One region of the Peribacillus sp. NPDC046944 genome, then DNA from elsewhere that is predicted to be linked to it. Evidence: riboswitches for the same ligand, from Rfam matches in the RefSeq annotation. Region 1 holds a riboswitch; each other region holds the start of a gene.
The links. Region 1 has a riboswitch for S-adenosylmethionine ahead of mtnK (S-methyl-5-thioribose kinase). Riboswitches for the same ligand answer to the same signal wherever they lie in the genome.
Positions count from the first base shown of each region.

Region 2: another riboswitch for S-adenosylmethionine. It lies ahead of ACQKIC_RS12955 (methionine ABC transporter ATP-binding protein); the one in region 1 lies ahead of mtnK (S-methyl-5-thioribose kinase).
Region 3: another riboswitch for S-adenosylmethionine. It lies ahead of ACQKIC_RS12105 (bifunctional homocysteine S-methyltransferase/methylenetetrahydrofolate reductase); the one in region 1 lies ahead of mtnK (S-methyl-5-thioribose kinase).
Region 4: another riboswitch for S-adenosylmethionine. It lies ahead of metK (methionine adenosyltransferase); the one in region 1 lies ahead of mtnK (S-methyl-5-thioribose kinase).

Region 1 is NZ_JBNNML010000007.1:12,746-18,005, forward strand. It holds gene ACQKIC_RS13975 (pyridoxal phosphate-dependent aminotransferase) at 1-472, opposite strand, end outside; gene ACQKIC_RS13980 (carbon-nitrogen family hydrolase) at 573-1,355, shown strand; SAM riboswitch class I at 1,429-1,581, shown strand; gene mtnK (S-methyl-5-thioribose kinase) at 1,653-2,858, shown strand; gene mtnA (S-methyl-5-thioribose-1-phosphate isomerase) at 2,871-3,917, shown strand; gene ACQKIC_RS13995 (S41 family peptidase) at 4,443-5,260, opposite strand, start outside.
Region 2 is NZ_JBNNML010000006.1:140,965-146,224, reverse strand. It holds gene ACQKIC_RS12970 (toprim domain-containing protein) at 1-52, shown strand, start outside; gene ACQKIC_RS12965 (thioredoxin family protein) at 56-364, shown strand; gene ACQKIC_RS12960 (O-acetylhomoserine aminocarboxypropyltransferase/cysteine synthase family protein) at 704-2,014, shown strand; SAM riboswitch class I at 2,127-2,238, shown strand; gene ACQKIC_RS12955 (methionine ABC transporter ATP-binding protein) at 2,384-3,418, shown strand; gene ACQKIC_RS12950 (methionine ABC transporter permease) at 3,411-4,079, shown strand; gene ACQKIC_RS12945 (MetQ/NlpA family ABC transporter substrate-binding protein) at 4,095-4,928, shown strand; gene ACQKIC_RS12940 (hypothetical protein) at 5,032-5,235, shown strand.
Region 3 is NZ_JBNNML010000005.1:342,155-347,414, reverse strand. It holds gene ACQKIC_RS12110 (MOSC domain-containing protein) at 438-1,079, shown strand; SAM riboswitch class I at 1,191-1,289, shown strand; gene ACQKIC_RS12105 (bifunctional homocysteine S-methyltransferase/methylenetetrahydrofolate reductase) at 1,396-3,243, shown strand; gene metH (methionine synthase) at 3,236-5,260, shown strand, end outside.
Region 4 is NZ_JBNNML010000001.1:515,487-520,746, forward strand. It holds gene ACQKIC_RS02650 (TIGR01212 family radical SAM protein) at 1-25, shown strand, start outside; gene ACQKIC_RS02655 (class I SAM-dependent methyltransferase) at 22-594, shown strand; gene ACQKIC_RS02660 (hypothetical protein) at 673-864, opposite strand; gene ACQKIC_RS02665 (alpha/beta hydrolase) at 925-1,728, opposite strand; gene ACQKIC_RS02670 (gamma carbonic anhydrase family protein) at 1,943-2,461, shown strand; gene metK (methionine adenosyltransferase) at 2,603-3,799, opposite strand; SAM riboswitch class I at 3,968-4,130, opposite strand; gene pckA (phosphoenolpyruvate carboxykinase (ATP)) at 4,708-5,260, shown strand, end outside.

The DNA.
Region 1 (5,260 bases):
AATCGGGAAGAAAATCATTTTCTTCGGTCAAGGGCATAATTTCCGTTTTAGCTTGGGCTAACGCTACACCTGACAGGTAATCTGGATAGCCCGGATCAGGCACTAAAATTGTATCGCCTGGATTCAACAAGCATTGCGGTAATTCGACTAGACCAGCCTTTCCACCGAAAAGAATCGCCACTTCCGTTTTAGGATCTAGCTTGACGCCATATTCACGTTCATAAAAGAGGGCCGCAGCTTCTTTTAAATAGGGAAGCCCCCTAAAAGGAGAATATTTATGATTCATGGAATTTCCTGCTGCTGTCTGCAGGCTCTTCACGATATGTTCAGGAGTCGGTTGGTCTGGATTTCCCTGCCCAAGATTAATGACATCCTTGCCTTCTGATGTTATGTTATTAACTTTTTCGACTAAAGAAGCAAAAAACTGCTTTGGAAGCTCTTGAAGAAGTCTGGATTTTTCGAATTGCACCATCTTTGCACCTTCTCTGAAATTTCTTGAAATTATAGTCACAAATGATATATGTTTATCTTAATCTTGTAAAGTACTTTTTTACAAATGGAGGTTTTAAATGATGAAATGGAAAATCGCCTGTTTACAAATGGACATTGCCTTTGGACAGCCAGATATAAATTTCCAGGTGGCAAAACAATGGATTGAAAAAGCTGTACAGTCTAAACCGGACATCGTCATGCTGCCGGAACTATGGACAACCGGCTATGACTTAACGAGATTACATGAAATTGCAGACGAAGAAGCAGCACAAACCATTACCTTTCTAAAAGCCCTTGCAAAAAAACACCACATTAACATAATCGGTGGCTCGATTGCAAAGAAAACTAAGGAAGGCATCTATAACACAATGCTCATCATCGATAAAGAAGGCAAACTGGTTAAAGAATATGATAAACTCCATCTGTTTCAATTGATGGATGAACACCATTACTTACAACCTGGCAAAAAAGACGGCTTATTCTCCCTCGATGAAAAGATTTGCGCCGGATTCATTTGCTATGATATCCGTTTTCCGGAATGGCAACGGGCCCATACCGTACGAGGTGCGGAGGTTATCTTCGTGACCGCCGAGTGGCCAAAGCCTAGGCTCCATCATTGGAGGGCACTGTTAATCAGCCGGGCAATAGAAAACCAAGCCTTCGTTGTGGCTGTGAATCGTTCCGGTTCTGACCGAAATAATCATTTTGCCGGACATTCCATCATCATCGACCCGTGGGGAGAAATCATTTGTGAGGCTGGTGAAGAAAAAGAACTTCTACTCGGCACCCTTGACTTAGAAAAAGTAGGAGAAGCAAGAAATAAAATACCCGTTTTCGAAGATCGGCGGCCGGAGTTTTATTAATTTACCATTGACAAACTATTTAAAATATTGATATCATTCATTCGAGATTAATTTTCTGAAAATAAATACAATACTCTTATCAAGAGCAGGCTGAGGGATAAAGGCCCTATGAAGCCCAGCAACCGACTGTAATACCATTGTGAAATGGGGCGGGAATTCCGCCGGATTATATCCACAGAGCACGGTGCCAAATCCACCAGAAAGAATTCTTTCTGGGAGATAAGAGGTTCGAAGTGAAGCTTCTGCCTCTTTCTATGGGAAAGGGGCTTTTTCATATTTTTTAATGTACTTGGAGGGATAACAATGACTCAACCATCAAATTTCAAGCTATTGACAAACGAAACGGCAATTGACCTAACGAAGAAACTTGGGTTACTGCATTCAGATGACTCATTACTATGTAATGAAATCGGTGACGGAAATTTAAATTATGTTTTTCACGTTACAAATCCCGTAACAAATAAAGGAGTCATCATCAAACAAGCAGTTCCTTACGCAAAGGTTCTTGGTGAAAGCTGGCCATTGACTTTAAAAAGATCGGCTATCGAAGCGAATGCATTAATTCAATTCAGAAGCTATTGTCCCGAACTTGTCCCACAAGTCTATTATTCTGATGAACAGCTTGCAATCACCGTCATGGAAGATTTATCACACTTGAAAATCGCCCGGACCGGATTAATTGAAGGAGATCATTTCCCTCTATTATCCAAACACATTGGTGAATTTGTTGCAAAGACCGCTTTTTATACGTCTGATTTTCATTTGGAACCGGCAGCGAAAAAAGAGGTTGCCCGGAACTTCACGAATCCAGAACTCTGCAAGATTACTGAGGTTTTCATTTTCACGGATCCTTTTTTGGAGGAACATCCAGGCGAGTTTGAGCTTGAGTTGCTGGAGGCTGCCAAGTCTATATGGAAAGATGCTGATTTAATACTGGAAGTGGCTAAGTTAAAACAAAGCTTCGAATCCGAGCAGGAGGCCCTTCTTCATGGCGATTTACATACGGGAAGTATATTTGCAAGTGATACAGAAACAAAGGTAATTGACCCTGAATTCGCTTTTTATGGTCCTGTTGGATTTGACCTTGGACAATACATGGCGAATCTCCTATTCCAGGCAGTAACACGCGAGGCCACTGGGAAGGAAGAAATCTTTACTCATCTTCAGGAATTTTGGAATACATTTGAAGAAACCTATACGAACCTGTGGAATTCTGAAAATAAAAGTCCTTACAGTAAGATCGAAGGTTATCTTCCATATGTACTCAACAAGTTTAAAGGTGATGCATATGGCTTTGCAGGATGTGAACTAATTCGAAGAACCATTGGCCTATCTCATGTTGCTGATTTAAATGGCATTGAGAATAAAGAAACTAGAATTACAGCTAAAACGGCTACCTTGAAAATCGGGGCCCATATAATCAAAAATCGGAAAGAACTGAATATTCCAGCAGTGATAGAAGCCGTAAAGCAATATACATTGCCTTCCTATTCAGCCCTATAAGGAGATATACATATGACAACTACAACGCCACTACCCTATTCCGTCCAATGGAATGATACCCATATTACCTTATTGAATCAACAGGCCTTGCCATCAAAAATAGAATTCATTGAACTTTTTACGGTTAAAGATGTATATGACAGCATCTTGACCTTGAAGGTCCGTGGTGCCCCCGCTATCGGGCTAACTGCAGCATTTGGCGTTGCTCTTGGTGCAATCCAGGAAAATACCACGGATTTATGGCAATTTAAACACAATGTCACGAAACATGTTACTACACTCGCTTCTTCAAGACCAACAGCGGTCAACCTTTTTTGGGCACTGAAAAGAATGGAGAATACTCTACAAGCAGCCAATAGCATAGCTTCAGCCAAAAGCGCTCTTGTTGCTGAAGCAAAAAAGCTATTTTCAGAGGATGTGGAGATGTGCCGAAAAATTGGTGAATACGGATTGTCTTTATTCAACGAGGGTGATTCTATTTTAACCCATTGTAATGCTGGGGGGATAGCCACTGCACGGTACGGAACTGCCCTCGCACCTTTCCACCTGGCCAAGGAAAGATCCTTTCCTATAAAGGTCTATGCCTGTGAAACGAGACCTGTCTTGCAAGGGGCACGACTCACCGCATGGGAACTTATGCAAGCTGGAGTGGACGTTACATTAATCTCGGATAATATGGCAGCCCACACCATTCATCATAAAAAAATCGAAGCCATTATAGTCGGAGCAGACCGTATTGCGGCAAACGGTGATACAGCCAATAAAATTGGTACATTGGGTTTGGCGATATTAGCTAAGCATTACGATATTCCTTTCTATGTAGCAGCACCATCAAGTACATTCGATTTATCTCTCGAGTCGGGTATCTCCATCCCAATCGAAGAAAGGAATGGGGATGAAATCACTTCTATACAAGGAGTCAGGATAGCACCAGAAAATGTGAAGACATTCAATCCTGCTTTTGACGTTACGCCCCATTCTCTTATTACAAGCATCATTACCGAAAATGGCATCATTTCACCTGATTACAGGAGTAATATCCCGCTTTTTGTAAAATGAAATTATTTATAAAGGATTGATCAAGGGGCTGTCCCAAAAGGTGTAATTACACACCGAAATTGAATAAATAGTAAAAGGCAGAAACGTTGATTTAACAACATTTCTGCCTCTTTATTTTTGCGAAATTCACTGGAATAAGGACTTATTAGACAGCCCCTTCATTCTTTTCACGATTAACCTTGGAAACCCATTCAGTTGCTCCTGTTATATTTATTCTGACGAGGTTCTTTTTGATAGATATAATCGCAGAATTTAGTCAGAGTGGCATCTAGCCTTCTTTGATTTTTCTGCCGCTTTTCGGTAGTAATTATTCTTAGCCTTGTATGAAAGTTCATGTTCCTCAAGCAGGGTTTACCGCTCGTTTTCTTCAAATTCTACTTCATCATGGATACCCTTCCATTCCCCACCCATTGGTACTTCTTCCATGGTCACCTTATGGATTACACACACACCTAAGTCAAGCATACGAAAAACGGCCCATCAGCAATAAATGCTTGCTGATGGGCCGCTTGTTTTTATAAAAGATTATTTGATTTTCTTTTTCAATACTTCCACCGCTTTTTTCACTTGAGTATCATTTTTAAGGATTTTATCCCTAATGACTTCCATCAATTTAACGGTTGTATCGTCTTTAATGACACCTGTTTCTTTGATCTTATGATCCTTTTGGAATTCCTTGACCGCTACCTTTGTTTCTTCATCGAAATACTTATCCACTTTTCCTGGATTATACCCGGCTTCTTTCAGCATTTTCTCCGCTGCTTCTACTTCACTCGAGGAATCCGATACTTTCAATCCTTTATCAGGAGAGATATATGGAAGATTGGCATACTCGGGAAGCTTGACTTTTATATCCGGTTCAATCCCTTTTTTATGGATCCAATTGCCTTTCGGAGTCAGCCATTTTTGTGCTGTATACTTAAAGTTGGAACCATCATCAAAGTCTGCGGCTTTTTGCACGGTCCCCTTTCCGAATGATTTTACCCCTACAAGCTGAATACCCGCAGATTCACTAACAGCGGCGGCAACGATTTCAGATGCACTTGCACTTCCATCATCAATTAATACGACCACTGGTAGCTTCAACTCACCATTATTCTGGGATTTATAGACTTCTCTTTTTCCTTTTCGATCCTCGACCTGAAGGATGACTTCCCCATTCGGGATAAATAAGTTTGCCATTGCGATCGCTTGGTCAAGCAATCCACCCGGATTTCCACGTAAGTCCAATATTAGGCCTTTCATCTTTTCTTTATCCATGTCTTCAAGTGCCGTATTCAGCTCTTCCACCGTATGCTCAGAAAAACTTGTAACCTGCACTTTGGCAATCCCATCATCAAGCA
Region 2 (5,260 bases), on a different contig from region 1:
TGCAAATATGAAAGTGAAAACTAAATTTACAAGTAAAAGGATGGAAGAGTAACTGATGGAGGAATGGAAAGAAGAAGACTTTAAGCAAGCTGTTGATCAAGGGAACACTTTTAGCTTATATCTATACACACCTTTGTGTGGAACCTGCCAGGTGGCTTCAAGAATGCTTTCCATAACACTAGAGCTGTTCCCGGAAATGAAGGCTGGAAAAATGAACATGAATTATGTCCAGACATTGGCTGAACGATATGAAATTGAGAGCGTACCCTGTCTTTTGCTTTTTGAAAAAGGAAAGATGACAAAAAAAATATATGCCTTTCAGTCTGTTCCTTATTTGTATGGATTGCTGAAAGAGATAAGCTAAAAGCCGATCCTACATGGATTGGTTTTTTTGTTGAAGTCATGGGGGGAATATAGCATTCGTATTAATGATTGAATATTCTAATAACTAATTGACTACCTGCTACTAAAGTGCTATATTTTGTATGAAGTACATACGTTATAGACGCATCATACACGAGGATGGAATGTCTGCCATTTACAAAACGCGCTTATCCAAGCGACATCGTTCAATAGGGAAATCTCTATCGACCCCGGCGGGAAATTCCGACTTCTTCATATTATAAGGTTCCTTGCATATAACAAGAGATGAGGCAATATCGCTTTAATTCCTACTAAAACAATGGAAGAAGGGGAGAATATAATGACAGAAAAAAAATTCCGCTTTGAGACGTTGAGTGTGCATGGCGGTTTAAAAGTCGACGAAACGGGTGCCCGCGCCGTACCCATTTATCAAAGTAATGCTTATTTGTTCAAAGATACAGATCATGCAGCGAATCTATTTGGATTAAAAGAGAATGGTTACATCTATACGAGGCTTCACAATCCCACTGTCAGTGTCTTTGAAGAAAGAATGGCCCTGTTAGAAGGGGGAATCGGTGGATTGGCAGTTGCAAGCGGCATGGCCGCTATATCCCTTTCCATCCTTAATATCGCTGGTATGGGGGATGAAATCGTTTCTGCTTCAACACTGTACGGCGGGACCTATAATTTATTTGAAAATACACTCCCTAAATACGGAATCAAAGTGAAATTCGTCTCACCTGATGATCCGGAAAATTTCAAACGGGCAATCACTCCACGAACGAAGGCCATATTTGCCGAAACAATCGGCAACCCAAGCTTAAGGGTTCTTGATATCGAAGCAGTGGCGGAAATAGCCCACGAAGCAGGGATACCTCTTATTATCGATAACACTTTCGCAACGCCGTATCTGTGCCGACCAATTGACTTTGGGGCGGATATTGTCATCCATTCAGCTACAAAGTGGCTATTGGGTAATGGTACGACATTAGGGGGAGTCATCATCGACGGTGGTAAATTCGATTGGAATTCGCCTAATTATCCAGGCTTTACGGAACCTGACCCTAGTTACGATGGACTTGTCTATTCCGAAGCGGTAGGGCCTGCTGCCTTTATTACGAAAGCGCGTGTGCAATTGCTTCGGGATTTGGGACCGACGTTAAGTGCTCAAAGTGCATTCCAGTTCACGCTTGGCCTGGAAACGCTCCATGTCAGGATGAAGGAACACCTGTTGAATACGAGGACAGTCATTCAATACTTGGAGAACCATCCGGCAGTCTCATGGGTTTCTTATCCGGGTAACGATGATCATCCCGATAAAGCCCTTGCAGATAAATACTTGCCTAAGGGAGCCGGATCTGTGGTGACGTTTGGAATTAAGGGGGGACGTGAAGCAGGTTCCACACTCATCAATTCGGTTGAGTTATGGTCGCATGTCGCCAATGTCGGGGATGCTAAAAGCCTAATCATCCACCCAGCAAGTACAACTCACCAGCAATTGAATGATGCAGGACTGGTCAAGGCCGGTGTCAGTGCCGACCAGGTTCGCCTTTCAATCGGTATTGAAAATGTAGACGATTTACTTGAAGATCTAGAGCAAGCGATTGAAAAAGCGACGAATATCGTGTCAGTGAATTCTCAAAGAGTTTAATGGAGAAACAGGTACACCCTAGGATTTTACATTGCACTCCTTTTTTATCTGTGTTAAAATTTCAGACATAGTAAAGTGAATGTTAAGACAAAAAAGAATAGTCCATATATAGCTCTTATCAAGAGAGGTGGAGGGATGTGCCCGTTGAAACCCGGCAACCGACAAGGATTTTCCTTGGAAAGGTGCCAATTCACACAAAGCGTAGAGGCTTTGGGAGATGAGAGGAAGGCCTGCTTTTCCCTGCCTTTCTGCTCATGCAGAAGGGCTTTTTCTATTTTCTTTGAATCATAGAGGGATAGATTCATCAGGAGGCCATAAAAATAAATCGACTAAATTCATAGGCTTAATTGGATAAAGAGGTGAGCATACATGATTACATTGTCAAACGTCAGTAAACTTTTTCGAACAGGAAAAGCAAATAGCGAAACGATTCATGCCGTGAATAGTGTGAATTTAGAAATAAATAAAGGCGAGATTTTCGGAGTCATCGGATACAGTGGGGCTGGCAAGAGTACGCTCATACGTATGCTGAATGGGTTGGAACGGCCTACTGAGGGCTCCGTGAACGTTGCGGGAAATGAAGTTTCAACAATTAAAGGGTCTAAGCTTCGTAAAGCCCGTCAAGAGATTAGCATGATTTTTCAGCATTTTAATCTCTTGTGGTCAAGGACCGTTCAAGAAAATATATCCTTTCCTCTGGAAATTGCGGGCATCTCCAAGCAAGAACGCATCAAGCGCGTCAATGAACTCATTAAGTTAGTTGGATTGGAAGGAAGAGAAAAAGCGTATCCATCGCAGCTAAGTGGTGGACAGAAGCAAAGGGTGGGAATAGCGAGGGCTCTTGCCAATAACCCGAAAGTGCTTTTGTGTGATGAGGCCACGTCCGCTCTAGATCCCCAGACAACCGATTCCATCCTGGAATTGCTTGTGGATATAAATCAACGCCTTGGTTTAACCATTGTCTTGATTACACATGAGATGCATGTCATTCGGAAGATTTGCAATCGAGTGGCTGTGATGGAAAGTGGACGGGTAGTCGAACAGGGAGCTGTCCTGGAAGTATTCAGAAACCCTAAAGAACAGATGACTAAGCGTTTTGTTCAGCAGGTGACGGAACCAGAAGAGACAAAAGAAACGATGGAGCATTTGTTTGAACGGTATCCAGCAGGAAAAGTGATTCAACTGACATTCGTGGGGGATCATGCAGAAAGCCCGTTGATCACAAAATTGGTACGTAATTTTGAGTTGGATGTGAACATTGTCCAGGGGAAGATATCACAAACGAGAAGCGGCTCATATGGAACATTGTTCATCCACCTTGATGGCAGTGAAGATGAAATGCTCCGCGCAATCGAATTCATAAAAGCACAGCAGGTAGGCGTGGAGGTGATTACTCATGCTTGAAGAATTATTGCCGAATGTAGATTGGGAAGACATCATAGAAGCGACGAAAGAAACGCTGTATATGACAAGTATTTCAGTTGTAGCGACCTTTTTTATAGGGATACTATTGGGGTTGCTTCTGTTTTTAACAGGCAAGGGGAATATGTGGGAGAATCGGGGCGTTAACGGTGTGTTAAGTGCTTTCGTTAATATTTTCCGTTCGATTCCATTCCTTATCTTGATTGTATTATTAATTCCGTTCACCAAATTACTTGTCGGTAGCATGATTGGTGAGAATGCGGCATTACCAGCACTCATTATCGGTGCAGCACCGTTTTATGCGCGGATGGTCGAAATCGGCCTTCGTGAGATTGATAAAGGCGTGATTGAAGCGGCTAAATCAATGGGAGCCAAAACCAGCACCATCATTTATAAGGTCCTCCTTCCAGAATCGATGCCGGCCCTTATATCAGGCATCACGGTAACATCGATTGCATTGGTTGGATACACGGCAATGGCAGGTGTCATCGGGGCTGGTGGATTGGGTAACTTAGCCTATCTGGACGGTTATCAACGGAATCACAACGACGTTACCCTGGTAGCGACGATTGTCATATTAATTATTGTCTTCATCATACAGATTATCGGTGATGTGATTACTTCTAAATTGGATAAAAGATAAGGGGAGATGAAAAGGATGAAAAAGTTTTTAGGGTTTGCATTCGTTCTAGTTTTATCAATTGCATTGGCGGCTTGCGGAACGGATAAAGAGAAAGATACAGGTAGTGGCGATAATACGAAGAAGTTAGTGGTGGGTGCATCGAATGTACCACATGCAGAGATTCTTGAAAAAGCGATTCCTCTTCTTAAAGAAAAAGGCATTGAATTGGAAGTGGAAACATTCCAAGACTATATCTTGCCAAACAAGGCTTTGAACAATAAAGAACTGGACGCGAACTACTTCCAGCACATTCCTTATTTAGAATCTCAAATTAAGGAAAATGGATATGATTTTGTTAATGCAGGCGGCATCCATATTGAACCAATTGCTTTGTATTCACAAAAATATAAAAGCATTGATAAGCTTCCAGAAGGAGCAACAATCATTTTAAGCAGCTCTGTTGCAGACCATGGACGTGCCTTATCACTTTTAGAAAAGAATGGCCTGATTACTCTTAAAGAAGGCATTGATAAAACGACAGCTACAGTAAAAGATATTGTCGAGAATAAGAAGAACATTAAATTCGATGCAGATTATGAAGCGGCATTACTTCCGAAGATCTATGAAAGCGGCGAAGGAGATGCGGTCCTAATCAACTCTAACTATGCAATCGACGCTGGCTTGAATCCACTTAAAGATTCCATTGCAATAGAAGATTCTGAATCACCATATGTGAACGTGATCGCTGTTAATAAAGGTGACGAAGACAAAGAAGAAATCAAGACGCTTGTGGAAGTATTACATTCCAAAGAAATTCAAGATTTCATTCTTGAGGAATATGAGGGTGCAGTCGTACCTGCAAAGGAATAAAGCAACGAAAGACGACCTGGATTTCCAGGTCGTTTTTAAGTTGGGGTTTAAAGTTGAAAGCAAAGGGTATAGAATAGACGAAGAAACAAAATGATTCACAAATTTGAAAGGATGGTTCACTATCAATACTTTAGATTTAAACGTAACGAGCGAAATGGAAAAAGCTATGCAGTTATCACATGGGGTTGGGTACAGTGAATACAGCAGAAATTTAGACCTTCGTATCGAGGTTGAAAAAGTAAGAGATAGGGAACATGAGCAATGCAATAAAATGGTTCTGGAATTACAACGTAAAATCCACGGATAAGCATATATTAGAGTCTTTCAAAAAT
Region 3 (5,260 bases), on a different contig from region 1:
TGTACTGTGAGGAAAGTAATGATCGCACCTATAAATTTTCATTAAAAGAAGGTCGCCTGTTCAATTTGGTAGTTACTTGTTAGGTATAAATAATTAGTAAGGATCTACAGTTTTCCACCCTTTTTAAAAGGAGACAAAAAAATTCGCCCCCTAAAGAGCGACAATGAGGAAATTAATCGTGAATCAACATATAGGCGACGGATTGTCTTTTTCGACTATATATTGTGTTCATATTCTATCATAATTAATTTGGAAATAGCAACTAAATTACTAAAACAAAGGGATTATTTTTATATCATTCTCTTTTCACATCGAATTTTATACCTAGTAAAGAGGTTATTGCTTTTTTTTGGTATAATCAAATAATTGAATAGATTGAATATAAAGAATGTTTCTTTATTGCAATCTGGAAATTTAAAAGAAATGGAAGATGTCCAATGGAAAATCGTAAAATCATGTCTCTTCAAATTGGGATGCCAAAAGAGGAGGAGCTTTCGGGGGTAAAGATCAAAACGGCAATGGATAAGAAGGCCATCGACTATATCACCGTAACAAAATCAGGGATTGATAGGGATGGAGTGGGTAACAGAAAGTTCCATGGAGGGCCTGACCGTGCTCTATGTTTTTATCCCTTTGAGCATTATGATTTATGGAATCGAACATTCAATAAGCAGCTTTCCATCCCTGCATTTGGGGAGAATTTGACGATTGCTGGAATGACTGAACGTCAAACGTTTATAGGCGATATCTATCGCATTGGCGGGACCGTTATTCAGATTACACAGGGGCGTATTCCTTGCTCGACCATCTCCCACTTTAACAAAGAGCCAGAGTTTTTGAAATTGGTGATGGACACTAATCTAACTGGCTATTTTGCTAGGGTTATACAAGAAGGGGTAATTGGCCAACAAGATGATATCGTGTTATTGGATCGGCTTCAAGATAAGGTTACGGTACTTTATGCAACGGATGTCATCCTTCATAAGCGTGATGGGGAGGAGGGGGCAATGTCCTTGCTTTCCATTGAATCCTTGTCGGAAAAATGGGGAGCCTTGCTTTCTAAAAGGATGTATCGTTAAAAAGTCTGAAGAAAATGAAAAAATGATAAATATACTCTTGAAATTATCAGATGATTCATGTAAATTAAATATAAATAAATTTTGAAATGTTTAGAAAATTAAACTTAATAAATCTTATCGAGAGAGGTGAAGGGACTGGCCCGATGAAACCTCAGCAACCAGCCTAGGCAAAGGTGCTAAATCCAGCAAGCAGAGCTTGATAGATGAGGAGAATGTTTCGAAAAAAGCCTTCTTCTTTGAGAAGGTTTTTTTTCTTTACTCTCACACTCATAGAAACCGACAAAAACCATAGTGTTTTTAAGAGAGGGTGTACTAATTGGATTTTCGTAGTGAATTGAAGGAAAGAATGCTAGTTGGAGACGGCGCGATGGGTACGTTGTTGTACTCCTATGGAATCGATCAATGTTATGAGGAAATAAATTGCACCAATCCTGATAAAATTGAGTCTATACATAGGGCCTATTTAGAAGCGGGTGCAGATATTCTGCAAACCAATACATATGGTGCCAATTTCAATAAATTGAAACGGTATGGGCTGGAGGAAGAAGTCAGTCGGATCAATCGCCAAGGAGTCAGCCTTGCTAAACAAGTAGCGAAAGGGAAGGCTTATGTTTTTGGTACAATTGGGGCCCAGCGTAGTATACGTAAATCGGATTTAAGTATAGAAGAAATAAAACGGGGTTTTCGAGAACAATTATACAGTTTGCTCCTGGAAGATCCCGATGGAATTCTTCTTGAAACATTCTATGATTTTGAAGAGCTTGAAACGGTGCTTCAAATTGCTAAAAAGGAAACGGACCTGCCGATTATTGCAAATGTATCGATGCATGAACTTGGAAATCTTCAAAATGGATTTCATTTGAATGAAGCTTTTCAAAAGCTAGAGTACCTAGGTGCAGATGTCGTTGGGGTGAATTGCCGTCTGGGCCCCCATCATATGATAAGGGCACTGGAAGAAGTGAAATTGCCTATGCAGGCGTCGATTGCCATCTATCCTAATGCAAGTCTTCCAGATTATGTGGATGGGAGACTGGTCTATAAAGCGGAACCAGAATATTTCGGTTCAAGTGCACTCGAATTACGAAAACAAGGAGCAACCATTATAGGGGGTTGCTGTGGTACGACACCACTACATATACAAGCTGTGAACGAAATGATTGGCACTTTAGCGCCAGTCAAGGAAAAAATTACGAAAGCTCGACATATAGAAATTATTGAAGTGAATAACCAAAAACAAGAATTAGCTCTTCATGAAAAGGCAAAAACGGATAGAACGATCCTAGTTGAGCTTGATCCACCGAAAAAGTTAGGAATCGAAACGTTTATGGCAGGAGCTGAAGCCTTGAAAAAAGCTGGGGTGGATTCCATTACTTTAGCTGATAATTCACTTGCTTCACCAAGGATATCGAATTCGACCTTAGCCAATTTATTAAAGGCTGAATTAGGGGTGAATCCGATGGTCCATATTACGTGCAGGGACCGAAATCTTATTGGGTTACAATCCCATTTAATGGGATTGCATACGGTCGGGCTGGATGAAGTTTTAGTTATCACTGGGGATCCTTCTAAGATTGGTGATTTCCCGGGGGCAACGTCTGTCTATGATTTATCTTCATTCGATTTGATAAGTCTGGTTAAGCAATTCAATGAGGGCTACTCCTATTCCGGACAAAGTCTAGGGAAACGGGCTAATTTCAAGATTTCCGCAGCTTTTAATCCAAATGTGAAATATCTCGATAAGGCTGTTCAGAGAATGGAAAAGAAAATCGCTTGCGGTGCTCATTCGTTTTTGACACAGCCAGTTTATTCAGTAGAACAAATAGAAGAAGTCTATCAGGCGACAAAACATTTGGAAACACCGATTTTCATGGGGATAATGCCCCTTACCAGTACGAGGAATGCCGAATTCATCCATAATGAAATACCGGGGATTAAATTACCTGACAGTGTACGGAAAGCAATGGCCTCAGCGGGAGCTGATCCAGTAAAATCAAGGATTGAAGCTATAAATATAGCAAGGGAATTGGTAGACGCAGCCCAAGAGAGGTTCAAGGGAATTTACTTAATAACGCCTTTCTTACGCTATGAAATGACAGCGGAACTTACTACATATATTAAGAATCATGATCGTAAACAAACATCTGAGGTGGCAGGACATGAGTAAAAGGGAAATTAACGTGCAATTACAATCAAAGATTCTTCTTCTTGATGGAGCAATGGGCACCATGATTCAAGCTGAAGATTTAACGGCCGAGGATTTCGGTGGAGAACAATACGAAGGGTGTAATGAGTATTTATCGTTAACCCGTCCTGAAATCATTCAAACCATCCATGAAAAATATTTAGCGGCAGGTGCCGATATTATAGAGACTAATACCTTTGGTGCCACAAGCTTAGTGCTGGAAGAATATCAATTAAGCACGCTTGCATATGAACTTAATAAAGTATCGGCAGAGCTTGCCGTAAAAGCATGTGAAAAATATTCAAGTGATAATTGGCCCAGGTATGTAGCGGGTTCCATGGGACCAACGACAAAAACTTTATCTGTTACAGGTGGAACGACTTTCGATATATTGACCGATTCATATGAGGAACAGGCACTTGGCCTTATAGACGGTGGGGTAGACTTATTACTCGTGGAAACCTGTCAAGATATGCTCAATGTAAAGGCGGCCTTTTCTGGAATTAGATCGGCCATCGCTAAAACTGGCAAGGAAGTACCGATAATGATTTCAGGAACAATCGAGCCGATGGGAACGACGTTAGCCGGTCAGTCCATAGAGGCATTTTATTTATCGGTAGAGCATATGAACCCTCTGGCTGTCGGTTTGAACTGTGCGACAGGCCCAGAGTTTATGATTGACCATATCCGTACTCTAGCAGATCTATCCGACAATGCGATTAGCTGTTATCCAAATGCAGGATTGCCTGATGAAGAGGGGCATTACCATGAATCTCCCACTTCCCTAGCCGAGAAAATGAAACAATTTGCAGAAAAAGGCTGGGTCAATATCATTGGTGGCTGTTGTGGTACCACTCCTGAACACATTAAAGAGCTCTCAAGAGTACTTAAAGATATTCAACCACGGAAATTACCTGAGGCTGCACATGGTCATGCCGTATCTGGCATCGAGCCGCTTATTTATGACGACTCAATGCGACCCCTGTTTGTCGGAGAGCGAACGAATGTCATTGGATCTCGTAAATTCAAGGAATTGATTCGTGCCAAGAAATACGAACCAGCAGCGGAGATTGCCCGGGCACAAGTTAAGAAAGGTGCGCATGTCATTGATATCTGTCTGGCAGACCCTGATGGAGATGAGTTCGGTGACATGAAAGAATTCATTGAAGAGGTCGTCAAAAAGGTTAAGGTCCCTTTAGTCATCGATACAACTGATGAAGCCGTTCTTGAACAAGCCTTGAAACATTCCCAAGGGAAGTCCATCATAAACTCAATCAATCTCGAAGATGGTGAAGAAAGGTTTGAAAAAATCGTTCCACTTATTCATCAATACGGTGCGGCTGTCGTAGTAGGAACGATTGATGAAATTGGTATGGCGGTAGACGCCGAACGAAAAATAGAAGTAGCTACTCGCTCAGTGGATTTACTTGTAAACAAATACGGCCTAAAGAAAAGTGACTTGATTTTTGATCCGCTTGTATTTCCAGTCGGTACAGGAGATGAACAATATATTGGCTCCGCATTGGAAACAGTAAAAGGAATTAAAGCAATCAAGGAAAAATTCCCTGAATGTTTGACGATTCTTGGGATTTCAAATGTTTCGTTTGGCTTGCCTTCACGTGGAAGGGAAATATTGAATGCCGTTTTTCTTTATCATTGTACGAAAGCTGGACTAGATTACGCGATTGTGAATACGGAAAAACTCGAACGGTTTGCTTTAATACCAGAAGTGGAAGTGAAGCTTGCTGAAGCACTTTTATTTGATACCTCAACAGAAACACTGGCGACCTTCACTGAATTTTATCGTGGTAAAAAAGCTGAAAAGAAAGATGATGGAATTATTCTTCCATTAGATGAAAGGTTAGGTAACTACATAATCGAGGGTACAAAAGAAGGATTGATCGAGGACTTGAATGAAGCCATAGAGCGTGGTGATGCTCCACTGGAAATCATTAATGGACCATTGATGGATGGAATGAGCGAAGTGGGGCGGTTATTC
Region 4 (5,260 bases), on a different contig from region 1:
ATCAGAGGAGGTCCCATCACCATGAAGCTGGATCGCGTTTTGGATTTTGCGAAGCTACTTCTTGAGAGAGCCGTTCAACAAGGGGACATCACCGTTGATGGAACGATGGGCAACGGCCATGATACCGTCTTTCTCGCCCAATTGGTCGGCGAAACCGGTCATGTCTATAGTTTTGACATTCAAGAGCAAGCCATTCACACTACCGCGAATAAATTGGAAACGGAACATTTACAAAAGCGTTGCACCCTCGTCCACGATGGACATGAACAGCTTGATACGTATATCACCGGGGAACATGCGGGAAAGATCACCGGGGCCATCTACAACCTTGGCTATCTACCTGGAGGCGATAAATCGATCATCACGCAAGCCGATACGACAATCGCTTCTCTGGAAAAACTGTTCGACATGATGGCGCCAGAGGGCATCATCGTCCTCGTCATCTATCACGGCCATCCAGGAGGAGAAACGGAACGGGATGCGTTGATGCACTATGTACAGAACCTGTCTCAACAAAAAGCCCATGTCCTGAAATACGACTTCATCAACCAAGTTCATTCTCCTCCGTTCCTCATTGCGATAGAAAAAAGGTAGAACTCCCACCACCGTTCAATAAACGGTGGTGTTTTTGTAATTTCGACCGATTTTTTCGAACTTTTAAACTTTTACCCATTATAATGAGGAAAAAATGGATAAGTGGGTGTAGAAACATGGAACAATTATCGACTTCGTTACTGGCAGGGCAGATTTATTGACTGAGAAAATCAAACGGGATACAAGTGAATCATATGGCCAATTCGTCACTAGCCTGACTGCATTGACCGAAGATAGAACACGATGGAAGAATTGAAGCCGTTCGAACATGTCTTTGCAAATTCCTCTAAAACAAAAGCTGCTGAAGTTTCTCAGCAGCTTTTTTCTTATTTAAACGACATAGCCCAATATCTTCAACCGGTTTTCAACGAAACTCAGTGCATATTGAAATACGTCATCCCGCTCCGGTTCATTGAAAATTTCATGATATAGTTTCGGCCATTCCTTGTATTGCTTTTCGCTGGCCAAGTTATAGTTGAACCACTCCCGGACCGCCTTTTTGTTGACGACCTTGTCATCTCCGCCCTGCATCATCAGTAAAGGCACGTCCTGAAACTCCGGAATCTCTTCAAAAGCATCCTTCATTGCCTGTACAAGCTCCCGATACCAGCGAACGGAAACCTTGGTAATGTACAATGTATCGTTCGTATCCGATTCACGGATTTCCGAATTCCTCGTCGCCATTTGGGGAGTTAACCCAGAATCCACCCGGAATTTTGGCATCACGATATTCATGCCGTGTGAAATGGCGGTTAAGTATTTGGGAGGATGCGTCATCAGACCGAGGCATGGCGATGATAAAATGACCCCCGCGATGTCCCATTCTTCCTCCTGAAGCAGGCGGATCGCAATCAACCCACCCATGCTATGTCCTAATAAAAAGACAGGAAGGGAATAATCGTATGCATCTTCAATCCAGCTTTTTACTTCTTCTAAATATTCGTCAAAGGAATCGATATGCCCCCGGAAGGCGCGTGTCGTCATTCCCTGCCCGGGTAGGTCGCCCATGACGACATGGTATCCGGCTGAAAGCCACATTTGTGTTAACCACTTGTAACGGCCATGATGCTCCATTGCCCCATGAATAATGACGATGACGCCTTTTGCATCTCCGTCCGTCTCCCATTTCCACATTCGAAATCCCCCTTTCACTTTTCTCTAGTTGTAAACGTTCCATGCAGAATGAAAAATAATCTATATGGTAAATTATAACCACATTTTCGGTTTTCGACAAAAACGAAACCTAATTAATTGTGCTCAATCAAATAGTAGCCAAGGCTATTTTGATACGGTATATTAAAATAATACAGCAAAATTATCCACTTCGGAAAGGAAATGATGAAAATTGATTATTTATCCATTCAAAGGCATGGAACCAGAAATTTCCGAAAGCGCCTATCTTGCTGAAAATGCCGTCGTGACAGGCGATGTCAAAATCGGTGATGAATCAACGATCTGGTTCAATACCGTCATTCGCGGCGATGTGGCACCCACCATCATCGGGAAAAGAGTAAGCGTGCAAGATAACAGCGTACTTCATCAAAGTCCCAATAACCCACTGATAATCGAAGATGAAGTGACCATTGGCCACCAAGTCATTCTACATAGCTGCAAAATTCGAAAGAGAGCCCTCATCGGCATGGGTTCGATCATCCTTGATGGAGCGGAAATCGGTGAAGGTGCCTTCATCGGTGCAGGGAGCCTTGTCCCCCAAGGAAAGGTTATCCCGCCGAACACCTTAGCCTTTGGAAGGCCGGCCAAAGTCGTTCGTGAAATTAATGAGGAAGATCGCCAGGATATGGATCGCATTGTCCGGGAATATGCTGAAAAAGGACAACTCTATAAACAGGCTGACCGAATAAAGTAACACCAATCGTATGATTACAAAAAAACGCTTAGCTAAAAATAGGATTCCTTGAATTATTCCCTAGGAAGCCATATTTAATCCTATTTTTGCCCATCAAAAAAGGTGCCTTGCATTAAAGCAAGGCACCTTTTCTCATATGATTTACGCTTTAGCTTGTGTTTTTAAAGCTTCTGCTTTATCCGTACGCTCCCAAGGCAAATCAACATCTGTACGGCCGAAGTGACCATATGCAGCTGTTTGCTTGTAGATTGGGCGACGTAGGTCAAGCATCTTGATGATACCAGCTGGACGTAGGTCGAAATTCGCCTCTACCAATTCCACTAGCACCTCTTCACTTACTGTTCCCGTTCCAAATGTATCGATTGAGATGGATACAGGCTTAGCCACGCCGATTGCGTAGGCCAATTGCACTTCCGCTTTGTCAGCCAGGCCGGCAGCCACGATGTTCTTCGCAACGTAACGAGCGGCATATGCAGCAGAACGGTCCACTTTTGTTGCATCTTTACCAGAGAAAGCACCGCCGCCGTGACGAGCGTATCCGCCGTACGTATCAACGATGATTTTACGGCCAGTAAGACCAGCATCCCCTTGAGGTCCGCCGATTACAAAACGGCCAGTCGGGTTGATGAAGTATTTCGTATCTTCATTGATTAAGTCAGCCGGTACGACCGCATTAATCACATGTTCTTTTAAGTCGGCTTGAATTTGTTCAGGTGTCACTTCAGGATCATGTTGTGTGGAGATGACGATTGTGTCTACACGTACAGGTAGGTTATTTTCATCATATTCAACCGTTACTTGCGTTTTTCCATCAGGACGTAAATAACTTAGCGTGCCATCTTTACGAACTTGAGAAAGACGGAATGATAGCTTATGAGCCAATGAAATGGGAAGTGGCATAAGCTCTTCCGTTTCATTGCACGCGAATCCGAACATAAGACCTTGGTCCCCTGCACCGATAGCATCGATTTCCTCATCGGACATCGTACCTTCACGTGCTTCCAATGCTTTATCAACACCCGCTGCAATATCAGCAGACTGCTCATCGATCGAGCTTAGCACGGCACAAGTCTCGGCATCGAAACCATATTTCGCACGAGTGTACCCGATACCTGCAATCGTATCGCGGACAATGCGTGAAATATCCACGTAAGCCGATGTTGTAATTTCTCCAGCAACAAGTACAAGACCTGTCGTTACACTTGTTTCACACGCAACGCGCGCATTAGCATCCTTAGCTAGGATTGCATCTAAAATGGAATCTGAAATCTGATCACAAATTTTATCCGGATGGCCTTCTGTCACAGATTCAGAAGTAAATAGACGTTTCTTTGACATCTTATTTCCTCCTTGGAAGTTAGTATGTTGTAGGCATGAGCCTGATCTTTTACGGAACTCGTTTCCCTTATTAGTTTCAATCATAGACACAGAATTAATGAATAAAAACACAAAAACCTTCCCTGGCAAATGAGGAAAGGTTTAAAAATTCTATCATCTATCCTTTCACTCTTATCGTTCAAGGGTTTTTACCTTGCTCAGGTTAGCACCATCACCACTATTCCTTGAAGGTTCATCGCTTTATTTTCGGCGATTGACCTTGGAGTCAAGTTCAATATGGCAGGTTGCTGGGTTTCAAAGGGCCTGTCCCTCCACCAACTCGGGATAAGAGAATCCGTACAATTTAAGATACTATCGTATTTAGTCTGAATTTGTCAATGTTTTTCTAAATAGAACATTTTTCCCCAATGAAAAATAAAAAAACTTTTTATCTGGCACAGCCGGAATATAAATAGTATCCTTAAAGAGTGTAAACTAAGAAGATAAGACCATTGACTTACAATGGATAAATCAGACAAAATGAACATACCATCCGAACCCCATATTCATCCCTTTTTCAGATACATAAATGGTTGTTCACTTCTTTTCTTCCTATTATAAATGAAAAGGTACACTAATCCTAAAACGGGACTTCACAAAGACTTGCGGCAGCAATCGTTTTTCACATCCTAGATTCACTTCATCCAGATCGTCTCCCGATTCAACCAGATTCGAAAACATCCATCCAGGATGACTCACTGCAAGTATATGCCCGCACTATACATAAGGTTACACTCGAAGTGAGATAATTGATTAATGTGACTATTCCATTTTCATTCACAAAAAAAGTTAAATAGTATAGACTATTTAATCCAATGTGTTATACTAATTGTATTATAAAAACTTAAACAAAGGAAGGTATCTCATATATGAATTCTGTTGACGTTAATGAGTTACACCAATTATTAGCAGGAAATAATGTGCAAACTCAACTCTCAGTTCCTCAATTAGTTGAAAAAGTATTAAGCAGAAATGAAGGCGTTTTAACTTCAACCGGCGCAGTAAAAGCTGAAACGGGCAAATACACGGGCCGTTCACCTAAAGATAAATATATTGTGGAAGAAGCTTCTGTAAAGGACAAAATTGACTGGGGCCCAGTGAACCAACCCATTTCCGAGGAAGTATTCAATAAACTATATAGTAAAGTAGTGGATTACTTAAAGACAAAAGAAGAAGTCTTTGTCTTCAAAGGTTTTGCTGGTGCAGACGAATCATCACGCCTTCCTATCCGAGTGGTTAATGAATATGCTTGGCACAACCTTTTTGCTCATACATTGTTCATCCGTCCGAATGACGAAGAACTAAGAGGGCATGAAGCAGAATTCACCATCCTTTCCGCACCTAATTTCAAAGCGGATCCAACAGTTGATGGAACGCAATCCGAAACGTTCATCATGGTATCATTCGAACGCCGTACTATCC